Regions from separate parts of the Lysinibacillus sp. FSL K6-0102 genome, predicted to be linked through region 3. Evidence: riboswitches for the same ligand, from Rfam matches in the RefSeq annotation. Region 3 holds a riboswitch; each other region holds the start of a gene.
What was found. Region 3 has a riboswitch for cobalamin ahead of NYE73_RS22475 (hypothetical protein). Riboswitches for the same ligand answer to the same signal wherever they lie in the genome.
Positions count from the first base shown of each region.

Region 1: linked by a shared signal. The riboswitch ahead of NYE73_RS15575 (energy-coupling factor ABC transporter permease) and the one ahead of NYE73_RS22475 (hypothetical protein) in region 3 are both predicted to bind cobalamin.
Region 2: linked by a shared signal. The riboswitch ahead of NYE73_RS21725 (FecCD family ABC transporter permease) and the one ahead of NYE73_RS22475 (hypothetical protein) in region 3 are both predicted to bind cobalamin.
Region 4: linked by a shared signal. The riboswitch ahead of nikA (nickel ABC transporter substrate-binding protein) and the one ahead of NYE73_RS22475 (hypothetical protein) in region 3 are both predicted to bind cobalamin.

Region 1 is NZ_JBBOPH010000001.1:3,048,429-3,051,567, reverse strand. It holds gene cbiQ (cobalt ECF transporter T component CbiQ) at 1-723, opposite strand, end outside; gene NYE73_RS15580 (energy-coupling factor ABC transporter substrate-binding protein) at 729-1,001, opposite strand; gene NYE73_RS15575 (energy-coupling factor ABC transporter permease) at 1,005-1,751, opposite strand; cobalamin riboswitch at 1,901-2,085, opposite strand; cobalamin riboswitch at 2,337-2,518, shown strand; gene NYE73_RS15570 ((2Fe-2S) ferredoxin domain-containing protein) at 2,665-3,036, shown strand; gene cobJ (precorrin-3B C(17)-methyltransferase) at 3,041-3,139, shown strand, end outside.
Region 2 is NZ_JBBOPH010000001.1:4,271,925-4,275,063, reverse strand. It holds gene NYE73_RS21735 (YdhK family protein) at 1-215, opposite strand, end outside; gene NYE73_RS21730 (biotin transporter BioY) at 319-915, opposite strand; cobalamin riboswitch at 1,069-1,255, shown strand; gene NYE73_RS21725 (FecCD family ABC transporter permease) at 1,402-2,448, shown strand; gene NYE73_RS21720 (heme ABC transporter ATP-binding protein) at 2,454-3,139, shown strand, end outside.
Region 3 is NZ_JBBOPH010000001.1:4,428,826-4,431,964, forward strand. It holds gene NYE73_RS22470 (ABC transporter substrate-binding protein) at 1-780, opposite strand, end outside; gene NYE73_RS22475 (hypothetical protein) at 764-1,321, opposite strand; cobalamin riboswitch at 1,480-1,677, opposite strand; gene NYE73_RS22480 (glutathione peroxidase) at 1,802-2,347, opposite strand; gene NYE73_RS22485 (hypothetical protein) at 2,428-2,982, opposite strand; gene ytvI (sporulation integral membrane protein YtvI) at 3,073-3,139, shown strand, end outside.
Region 4 is NZ_JBBOPH010000001.1:2,551,791-2,554,929, forward strand. It holds gene metE (5-methyltetrahydropteroyltriglutamate--homocysteine S-methyltransferase) at 1-1,253, shown strand, start outside; cobalamin riboswitch at 1,403-1,595, shown strand; gene nikA (nickel ABC transporter substrate-binding protein) at 1,745-3,139, shown strand, end outside.

The sequences.
Region 1 (3,139 bases), 1.4 Mb from region 3:
GCCTAGCCAATTTTTCTTGCTATAAGAGCCCATCTCTTGCCAGTAGACGGCCTCGCCTCCACGTGATTGCATGGCATTGTTGAGCTCTCGGCTACGCTGAAACATTTCCACAAATAATGCCACAATAAGCATGGAGACAGAGCGTAGCCATTGCATCGGTGAATGATAGCCAAGACGTGCTTGCTGGGCGAGATGTATATTTTGCATGCTTTCTAAAAACATAAAAATAAAACGATAGATTAGTTCGACGAGCTCCACTAATAAAGAGGGGAGTCGCCATTGTCGTAGCACATAACATATTCCTTGTACGGAAGTGGTTAGAATTAAAAAGTATAAACAACTAATGCTACCAAGGACAATAAAGAACAGCTGTTGCGCTGCTAACACACTTGCATTCCCAATAAAGACAGTCCAATTCCTAAATGTAAACGACCAAATATGGGCAGGGAGTGTATTCGTTGATGATGTAAAGGAAAGTAAAATAGATACGAGACTTGTTAATAAGAAAAAGCTAGGTAGCAATAATAATTTGCCGTAGTATGCAAGCGGAATTTTTGCACCTAAAATGATAAAAGCACTCATTACAAAAAATGTAATGAGTGAAAGTCGTTCATCTCTCATGATGAGCGTTATGAGAAGTAGTCCAAGTGAAAATATCATTTTTTCTAGCGGATGAACGGACGCTAGCTTATTCAGATAGGCATACTTATCAATGAGTAACATAATGGTTAACCTTCTTTGTGTTTGCCACGCATATAGCCGATGAAGTAGCCAATAAAGCCAGCTCCTATAGCTGCCTGTAGCACGAATAATAAGCTTTCGATTTCACCACTTGGTGGCTCCCATAGACTTTCAAACCATGGTTCATATTCCGCATTAATTTCACCAATAGCTGCTTCTGCTTCTCCATCAGCACCACCAAATTCAGCACCTTTTTGTATGAATAAGGGAATGATGGCTAACAACACAACAATTGCTAATAACAATAAATTTTTTTTCATTTGTTAATGTGCCTCCTTTGTTGAGAAAACACGTAACGTTTTTAATTCGCTAACATTGTATTTTTTCAAGAAATTCATCACAATGACCGTTAAAATTCCTTCACTCACTGCTAAAGGAATTTGAGTTAAGGCAAAAATACCTGCAAACTTTGTAAAGGATGCCATAAAGCCTCCAACCTCTGAAGGAAAGGCTAGTGCTAGTTGTACAGAAGTCACAATGTATGTACCTAAATCACCAAGCATAGCTGCAAAGAATATGGCTAGTGAAAATGACAACCCTACTTTTTGAGCCCCTTTAAAGACAAAGTAAGCAATAAAAGGACCAACAATAGCCATAGAAAAGGCATTAGCCCCTAAAGTTGTAATTCCTCCATGAGCTAATAATAAAGATTGAAATAATAAAACGATTGTTCCAATTACACTCATTGCTAGAGGGCCAAAGAGTACTGTCCCAAGTCCTACACCAGTTGGGTGAGAACAACTACCTGTAACTGAAGGGATTTTTAGGGCGGATAGCACAAAGGCAAAGGCTCCTGAAAGCCCCAAAAGCATTTTTGTTTCAGGATTTTCATCAATGGTTTTTCGAATAGAACGCAATCCTAGAATGATAAATGGGATAGAGATCACCCACCAAAAAATAGCCCATTCGATTGGTAAAAAACCTTCCATGATATGCATGGCAAAGGCACGTTTTGGCACGATTAAAAAGGCCAGTAAAAAATAACTAAGTTTCCACCATGATAATGTCAAAAAGCTTTCCTCCTAACTAATTAATAGATTTTTAGAATATTGCGTGCGTAATTAAAAAAAGCACTTCTCCTTAGGTGGAAAAGTGCATAGCTAAAAAAGCAAATAACAGTCTCATCTGCTAAGCCGCACACCTATCCTCGTAGGTTGAAACGATCACTTATTTTTCGGCAGGTCTCCTGGCTCTAGTTCAATGCTTTATAGGTCTTCCCATCCGTTGGACAGTGACATATTCTATAAAGCTCCCTATTACAGTGGCGGGACCGCGCCGGACTCAAACCGGCTTCCCTTTTAAGCAAAATGACAAGCACTTTGCACCGAAAAACATTCAAATTGTGAGATTTCACGACAAAGTGTAACATGAATTTCCATAAATATGCTATACCTTTTATGAAATTTTTTAAATTAAAGGTCAACGGTGAATATTCTGATAAAATTTTGTGCGCAAATTATATAGATTGTATAAAATTCATACCTAGTTCCATTCAAAATTGATAAATTTGTCATAAATTTTTAAAGAAATATTGAAATTTTAAAATAATAAGATATGATAAAGACAGTTTTCTATTTAAAATTCTAATAAAAATTTCATATAAAACGTCAATAAGTGCTCGAATAGTTCGAGATAATAGGGAAATTGGTGAAAATCCAATACAGCCCCCGCTACTGTAATAGCTGATGAAATCGCAAAGCCACTGGTACAAACTTGGGAAGGTGCGACAGTAAAATGAAGCTTAAGTCAGGAAACCTGCTTATTTGATTGTGCATGCAAACTTTTCGGAGGGAGAAGTTGAAGCGAAAGCGGGTACCTGTATTTCATTCTATTCGTTTTTATTTGGCTTCTACAAAACCTTTACTCTTCGTTATAGAGTAAAGGTTTTTCTTTTTCCAAAAAGCAAATGAGGGGAGACAGAAGATGACAACTTGGAATTTAGAGGGGATGAAAACACATCTCTTTATTTGCAATGGCAGTAGCTGCATGAAAAAGGATGGGGAGGAAATTACCTTAGCCATTCGAGATGAGATACAGCGGCAAGCACTCGATCAGGAAATACATACGACAAGAACGCGCTGTAATGGACGCTGCAAGGATGCTTGTGTGGTAATCGCTTATCCTCAAGGAAACTGGTATCGTGTGCCATCAACAGAGCATGCTAGAACACTAGTACAAGATTTACATCATGAATCCTTATACAACGAACATGTCTTTACACTTCGTGAAGGTACATTACAGCGTACTGCTCAAACAACTGCCATTAAAGGGATCGAAAAGGTGAAAGAGGGGTAACAACATGGCGCAAAAAGGAAAAATTTTCGTAGTAGGCTTTGGACCTGGAGATTTTAAGCATATTACGACACGTGCAGTAGAGGCTTTACAACAAAGTGATATG
Region 2 (3,139 bases), 160 kb from region 3:
GCTGTGCTTCCTATAGGAAATTTCGGATTTTCAGCTTTTTTTAACGTTACTGGTACTTCGCCAGAACTTGAATGGTTCATTGTAGAATGATCCATTTCTTCAGCAGCTTCATTAGAAGTGGACGCAGGTTTTGTTTGATCCTCTGTACAAGCCGATAAACTAATTAGAGCGACTACTGATAATAGTCCGACTGACCATCTTTTATTGAATTTCATATGATATCCTCCTCACTATGTGCTCCTAATGTAGCAAATAAATGTGCAGAAACGATGGATATAACCTATGAAAAACATTTCTCTAGTCTGGCGGGGAGAGATGCTATTGAATGGGCATGATCTTCAATGTTTTTTGTAATCTATGGGCGAAGATACCAGCAAAAATAGCTAAAATAATATCTTTTGGTAGTGGAGGAATCATCCAAAGCCAAGCGAGCTTATATGAAAAATTCTCTGGCGCACTTGCCCATAGCTTATAGGCAAAAAACATCCAATTTGTTCCTATCAAATAATTTATAGCCGTTGCTACCAAAGCAGCTACGATAAAACTTTTCTTTGTTCCGCTTCGTTCTACGATTAACCCCGCAACAAATGCCGCAAATATAAATGTAATAATAAACCCAAAGGTAGGGCTTAAAATTTGGCCAATTCCACCCCCGAAACGAGCAAAGACAGGAGCTCCTGCCAATCCTACGCACATATAAATTGTGCAGGCGAGCGCACCTTTTCTACTACCAAGAATAAGCCCTGCTAAAATTGCAAAGAAGGTTTGAAGCGTAATGGGTACACCACCAACTACCATAAAAGGTGCAAAGGAAGTGATATTAGCACCCACCATCATTAACGTTGTAAATAATCCAATGTAGGTAATGTCAACAGTTCTTAACTTATGGTGACTATGTTGTGTAACAGTTGCCATGATTTCACCTCGTTTTATAAGTTATTACTGCTAGTGTAAAAAACGAATGTATTTGTGTAAACCTTATTATTTATATAAGTTAACGCAATTGCTGAATTAAATTGAAGTAGACTATCTATCTATAAAAATGTATGATAGAACCGTCACAATTTTATAACTTCAAATACTATTGGTGTGACATTTTGAATGTCACTTAAAAGGGAAGTCGGTGGAAGTCCGACGCTGTCCCGCAACTGTAACGAGGAATCCTATAATATGATTTGCCACTGTTTAAGAATGGGAAGGCAATTATAGGATAGTGAATCGAAGCCAGGAGACCTGCCATTTAGTAATACCTGTAATGCCCACGAGGATGCAAGCAATTACGGACAATAGCTGGATATTTTTCTGACTTTGTTTAATCTTGGGTATTTCTATGCGCATTTTCGCATGGGATACCTTTTTTTATTGCTTCATTCATCAATATTCAGTAGGAGTTTAAAACAGATGAATAAAAAATTTATGTTATTTTCCTTCGTACTTTTCATGGTATTAATTGTTTCAATGACCTTTGCTGTAATGGTTGGCTCAGTTTCAGTTACACCGTTATATGTATGGAAAGTTATTCTTTCTAAAATTCCTTTTATACAAAATTCGATCGAGCAAGATTGGAGTCGCTCTCAGGAAATCATCATCTGGCAAATAAGAGCACCTCGTGTTTTGCTAGCTGCGATAGTAGGAGCGGGGTTAGCTATTGCAGGGGCAGCCATTCAGGCACTAGTACGTAATTCTATTGCAGACCCGTATATTCTAGGGATTTCTTCAGGGGCAGCTGTCGGAGCTACTTCTGTGATTATTTTAGGAGCCTTTTCATTTTTAGGTATTTACGCTCTTTCAGTATCCGCATTCCTTGGTTCATTACTTGCCATTGCACTTGTCTTTTTCTTATCACGTGTTGGGGGACGTGTCTCTATTTTCCGCTTGCTATTGGCAGGCATGGCTGTGTCCTTTATCTTAACGGCTATCTCTAACTTTATTTTAATGATGTCAAAGCAAGAAGGGGCCTTAAAGGCTGTTATGTTTTGGATGCTAGGTAGTTTAGCTGGAGCCAAATGGAATAATATTGTGATTCCAGCTTTCGTATTCTTGGTTGTATTTGGGCTACTGTGGCTACACTATCGCAATTTAAATTTATTATTACTAGGAGAAGAGGCGGCAGTGACATTAGGCGTTAATCTTCAGCAATTCCGTATTCAGTTAATACTACTAGTATCTCTATTAACAGGTGTGCTTGTCGCAGTTAGTGGTTCTATAGGATTTGTGGGATTGATTATTCCCCATATTGTGCGTTTAATTGTGGGCTCAAACTATAAATACGTAATACCTATCAGTGCTTTAATAGGTGGAATATTCTTAGTATGGGCAGATGCCTTTGCTCGAATTATTATTGCTCCTCAGGAAATGCCAATTGGTATTATTACAGCTTTTTGTGGAGGACCATTTTTCATTTGGCTTCTCCGTCGTAACAACTATTCTTTCGGTGAAGGAGATTAACTTCCATGACATTAGAAGCGAAACAAGTATCATTCTCCATTTACGATCAGCGTATACTGCATGATGTAAGCATTCAAATAAAAGAAAAGCAATTTGTTGGATTAATTGGTCCTAATGGGAGCGGAAAATCAACATTGTTAAAAAATATGTATCGTCTCCTAAAACCTGAAAGTGGATCAGTAGTATTAAATGAGCAAGATATATTAAAGCAATCAAGTAAAGCAATTGCGAAAAATTTGGCTGTTGTAAGCCAAGAGACACCCGTATTATTTGATTTCACTGTGCATGATTTAGTCAGTATGGGAAGAACCCCACATAAAAAGCTGTTAGAGCTTGATCAAGAGAAAGATTTTCAAATTGTTAAAGAGGCTCTTAGACAAACGGGCATATCGCATTTAGAGAAACGAAGCTTTAGTTCGCTTTCTGGTGGCGAGAAAAAACGTGTCATGGTTGCAAGGGCACTCGCTCAACAAGCACAGATATTAATATTAGATGAGCCGACGAATCATTTAGATATTCAACATCAACTTCAACTTATGGATTTAATTCAGACTTTGCATTTAACCGTAGTAGCAGCTTTACATGATTTGAATATTGCTGCTATGTATTGCGATCAAATTTACGTTTTACAGCAAGGGCGAATAGTTTGTCATGGTACACCAGAGGAAGTACTTACGCCAACAGTGCTGCA
Region 3 (3,139 bases):
TGTATAGTTTACTGTTGTTAAAATAACATCTGGATTTTTCGCAATAACATCTTCCTCATTCACTTTTGCCCAGCTATTCAAGTCAGAAAAAACATTATTAACATTAGCTGCATCTAATATTTCTTGCTGGAAAGTGCTAGAGCCTGCTGTATATATGTCTGGCTTAGGGCTAACCTCTAAATAAACATTTTTCGGCGTTTTTACATCCTTCACCTTCGTTTGTACTTCAGCAATTTTCGCTTTAATCTCTTCGTTTAATTTATTTCCTTTATCAGGAACATCCATCACAGCAGCAATTTGTTCGATATCTCCATAAACATCGTCGAAAGTAGTCGCAGATTGAATAACAAACACTTTAATTCCTGCGTCCTCAAGCGGCTTTAGGGCATCCTTATCACCTATTGTATAAGCAATGACAACATCTGGCTTTAACGCTATAATTCTTTCACTGTTAAAGTTCATAGTATCAGAGACACGTTCAATTTTTTGTGCTTCCTCTGGGTAAGTATCGTACTCAGTTGCTCCTACAATTTTATCGCCAACACCTAAAGCAAACAAAATTTCAGTATTACTTGGTTGTAAAGATACAACTGTTTTTGGTACTTCTTTAAACTCTATTTCCACTCCACGGTCATCTGTCACTTTATAGCTTGTTTTCTCTGCTTGTTGTGTATCTTGCGAAGCATCTTTATTTTTTGTATCTTCAGCAGTGCCACAGCCTGCTAATACCAGTGCAAGTAAGAGCACTGATAGCCATTGGAAATTAAATACTTTTTTCATTGTTATTCTCCTTTTTCTTTTTCATTGGGTAGGATTTACTAATAAACGGTATTTCCGCTATTCCAGCTTGCTGATTCATAAAAACAGCCATGACAAAACATACATTAGCTAATAAACCAAGGTAATCGAAAAGAATAGCTGGAACCTCTCGTTCTTCTGATACTTTGTGTAAAGTACGATATGATTTTTTTGCCTCACTGCGACAAAGATGTAAGGCTGCAGCAGCCTCTGTTCCTTGAGGTAAAACAAAACTTTGAATCTCTTCCTTCACATGGCGAACGTAAAAATCATAACGTTCACTTAACCAAGATAAATCCTCTTCAGTTACTGCTAATTTCCCACGTACTGAGCCATTCACATGATAAGCCATAGGTAACATAAGCAATAAATCCTCAGCAACAACTTGAACATCCTCTTTTTTTACCGCAGCTAATGCAACTCCTAGATGTGTTGTCAGACTATCTGTTCGAATTTCAAAATCGACCGTTGAAGCTTTCTCACGCATAAATGGATAACAAGAATAACGGGCATCTTTTTTCACTTGCTTCCCCCCTATTTTCTATAATGAAAAATTCTTATTTGAAAGGCATAAAAAAGTCGCTCCTTTTTGCAAAGGAACGACAAAAATAACATAATGAGCCATCAAACTGGACAAAGCCTATGTATTTGCCGTATATCCTCCTAGCTTCCGAGAAGTTTTTATACGTTCAAATAAAGGTCGGTCTCCTGGCTTGTACAGTTCGTCACATGAAACGAATGTGTTATAAAGGACCTTCCCATCTTCTTTGAGACAGTGGTAAATCTTTATAATGGCTGCACTTACAGTTGCGGAAACAGCTCCGGTTTTTCACCGGATTCCCGATTATGCTAATTAGCACCTTTATTCTGCAAGAATATTTCATTTGTAAAGCAGTTTATCATATATGCTTCAGAAAAAATAGCTGTACACAGTTTTAAAATATAGCATTATTTCTACTTGAAGAGAAAACCCTAACAAATTTTTACATTATTAAGAAATTTACTATAATAGTGTTTCAATTGCTTTTTCAATATCGAGCTGTGAATCTGTTGGTTCAAAGCGTGCGACGGTCTTACCATTAGCATCTACTAGAAATTTTGTAAAGTTCCAGCGAATATTACGACCATCTAAAAAGCTTGGGGCAAGTTGAACAATTGCTTCTGCCAACATTTTCTCCTGCATACTTGCCTTCCCAAACTCTCGGTAATCCACTTCATGCTTTAAATAATTAAAGAGTGGATGGGTAGCCTCTCCATTTACCTGTACAAGCTCAAAAATCGGGAATGTGACCCCATAGTTTACCTTGCATAGATGCTTAGTTTCCTCCCCATCTTCAGGATTTTGATGGCCAAATTGATCACAAGGGAATCCAAGAACTACAAAATTCTCTTTTCCATATCTATCATACATTTTCTGTAAGTCTTCAAATTGATATGTAAATCGGCATTGGTTTGCCGTGTTAACAATTAACATTGTTTTTCCACGATATGTTTCCATCGATAAAATTTCGCCATTAGGCTTCCGAACTAGATAATTATAAATGCTCATGCATAATCCCCTTTTTTCATTCATTATAGTTGACTATTCTATCGTTCATCAAAGAATTTGCACAAAAAAACACCACCTCGCTACTTTGAACGGATGGCTGACTTATACTTCTTTTTATATTTAGCATCTTGTTCTTCATTAATTAAACGATGGGCAATATCTAATAATTTCGAGTCATTTGTTTGATCATATAACTTTTTAAATGACATTATAATATCCTGACGAATAAGAGATGGCTGTTTTTCATCTATACATGTTTGAAATCTTTTAGCTAGATACGATACAACCAAATCTCTTTGTACTGGACCCGCCTGTCCAATTTTCCAAATTGCTTGTAATGCATGCCTTGCCGTAGCAGATTGTTCATCGTAAGTCACAGCCCAAATCTTTAAAAAATCCTCCAAGACCCTTTCTTCTGGATCACTTTTTGCAGCTAAAGCGCATAAAATTTGTGCAGCACGTGCACGAGAATAACCATTATTGTATGTAAGAGCTTTTATTAGCTGTTCCCAAACTGCATATGTCCAATCTACGGGTTCTTGCATAATTTTTATTAATTCCTCGTAAGATTCATATTGAATATCGCGATCATGCTCTGTTAGATTACTAAAAAGTTGCAAAATCTCTTTTTCCATAATTCATCCCTACCTTTATTGTTTCAGAACGTAATAAAATTTGATTTATGGTACACTTAACTTAATTTTTTTCGCAAAGAAGGTGAGTTTATGAATAAATTTAATGCTAGGAAATTGATTTTTCGGTTGATTGTGATAATATCACTACTTCTAGCTG
Region 4 (3,139 bases), 1.9 Mb from region 3:
CCTTCGCAGATGAGAAAATCGTAGAAATCACGGGGCTGACTAAATATAGACGAGATAAAGATGGTTCCTTACAACATAATTTTTCAGAAAGTATGAAGGCGATTGAGGCTCTAAAAAATCATCCAATCCGCCAAAATAAGTTAATTCATCAAGCCGTTCAAACTGTGACAAAGCAAGATTTTGAACGACACAGTAATTTTACGAAGCGACAAACGATCCAACAACAAGCCTTAGGATTACCGCTGTTTCCAACAACTACAATCGGTAGCTTCCCGCAATCAGATGAAGTGAAAAGAAATCGTAATGCGTGGCGAAAGAATCAATTATCGAATGAAGCCTATGAAACATTTTTAGAAGACGAAACAAAGCGCTGGATCTCCATACAAGAGGAATTAGATATCGATGTACTTGTTCATGGTGAATTTGAGCGTACAGATATGGTCGAATATTTCGGTGAAAAGCTGACTGGCTTTGCCTTTACAGAGAAAGCGTGGGTTGTTTCATATGGATCACGCTGTGTGAAGCCTCCGATCATTTATGGAGATGTTGCATGGGCTTCACCAATTACCGTAAAAGAATCCGCCTATGCCCAAAGCCTAACGAAGCGATTTGTAAAAGGCATGCTGACAGGGCCAGTAACAATATTAAATTGGTCCTTTGTGCGAGATGATTTGTCCCGTAAAGATGTCGCTTATCAAATTGCATTAGCACTCCGTAAAGAGGTGGAAGCACTAGAAAACGCAGGTATATCAATTATTCAAGTGGACGAGCCAGCGTTAAGAGAAGGTTTACCGCTTAGAAAGGAGGAATGGGGGGCTTACTTAGAGTGGGCTGTCAATTCCTTTAAGCTTGCGACATCTAGTGTCAAAGATGAAACACAAATCCATACACATATGTGTTACTGCGAGTTTAATGATTTCATCGAACCAATTAGCGCACTAGATGCAGATGTGATTTCCATAGAAACATCACGAAGTCATGGGGAACTTATTACCTCACTACAAGCACAGCCCTATAAAAAAGGAATTGGCTTAGGCGTCTATGATATTCATAGCCCTCGTGTACCAAGCGAGGATGAAATGCTCGCTATTATGAAAGATAGTCTACAGGTGCTGGACCGTTATCAATTCTGGGTGAATCCAGATTGTGGCTTAAAAACGAGAAAAGAAGATGAAACCGTTGCAGCTTTAGCGAATATGGTTGCTGCTACTAAAACGTTGCGTCAAGCTGTACAACAATCTACATCAAGCTAACGAAATGATTTTTAATCTACTACATCTACTCTCCAATAACGAAGACTAGGGTAAATCCCTAGTCTTTTTATCTTACGTCGATATATATATATTATCTTCAGAAAGTAAAATTGACGTGAACATGCGAGCATGTTATGTTTATTACTAATTTCATAGCAATCATTACAAGTTTGAGTGAAATCGTCTTTCATTCAATTAAAAGGAAAATGGGTGAAAATCCCATGCTGTCCCGCAGCTGTAAATGAGGAGTTTTGTTTCAAATACCACTGAGTGAGTACTTGGGAAGGTGAAACAAAATGATGATTCATGAGCCAGAATGCCTGCTTGTAAGAAGATTCATTGATGATCTACGAAAGATAGGGAGATGGATGGAGACTTGCTCATCGTGGGTTTTTCTGTCCTTATTCTTTTTTAGAATAAGGTTTTTTTATGCCTTCTCTTCTTCAACAAGTAGATGTATTTGTACTACGAATAGAGATAGGAGACAGAAAATGAGATTGACAAAGTATTTACTTCCTTTCCTGCTTGTCCTGACGTTCAGTTTACTTGCTGGCTGTACAGGCACGGATGAAGAAAAGGAAAAGACCTCAGCAAACCAAACAGATGAAAAAATAATAACGATTGGCTGGCCATTAGATGTCGGTCCATTGAATCCTCATACATATTTACCGAATCAAATGACTGCCCAAGCAATGGTTTATGAATCCTTGGTGGAATACAATGATGATGGTACTGTTACGCCTAAGCTCGCCGAAAGCTGGGACATCTCTGAGGATAAAACTTCGTATACTTTCCATCTAAGAAAAGACGTGAAATATTCAGACGGCACTGCATTTAATGCAGATAATGTCATTCGTAACTTTGACGCCGTTTTAGCGAATCGAGACATGCATTCTTGGATGGGCATGGTTAACCACATGAAAGAGGTTGTAAAAGTAGATGATTTTACAATTCGTCTGCAATTGGATGAGCCTTATTATCCAGTCTTAAACGAACTTGCCTTCGTCAGACCTTTCCGTTTTTTAGGGGATAACGGATTCCCAAAGGATGATATGACGCAAGATTCTATCAAAGCACCGATTGGAACAGGCCCTTGGGTATTAACTGAATACAAAAAGGACGAATATGCATTATTTAGTCGCAATGAAAACTATTGGGGAGAAAAACCACTAGTTGAACAAATAAAAGTAAAAATTATTCCTGACTCAGAATCTATTTCATTAGCATTTGAAAACGAAGAATTAGATTTAATTTATGGGCGTGGCATTATTAGTTTAGATAACTATACGTATTTAAAAGACAGTGGCAAATACAAAACTGCTACCTCTGAGCCTTTATCTACGAAAGCACTGCTATTCAATACACAATCTGGTCCATTATCTGAGCTAAAGGTACGTCAAGCCATTCAATATGCTATTAATAAGGAACAAATGGTCGACAGTATTACACATGGTACGGAAAAAGTAGCGAACACATTGTTCTGGGATGCGATTCCTTATGCCAATATAGATTTAGCACCTATTGTATACAATCCAGAAAAAGCCCAACAATTGCTAGATGAGGCAGGGTGGTTATTACCTAAGGGTGAAAAAATTCGTTCAAAAAACGGACAGCTGTTGTCTTTAGATTTGATTTACATTGCATCTGATGCAATTCAAAAACCAATGGCAGAATTAATGCAAGGTGAACTCGCAAAAATTGGCGTTCAGTTGAATTTAGAAGGGGCAGATGTAATGGTCGGTCTTCAAAAATTGATGGATGACCAGGTGGATATTAATTTCTGGCGTACCAATGGACCACCTACAGATCCACATAGCTTTGCAAATGAATCAGCTACACCAAATGCTAGTGGTGTGTACGAGGCGAAATTAGGCCTAGCAAACGCC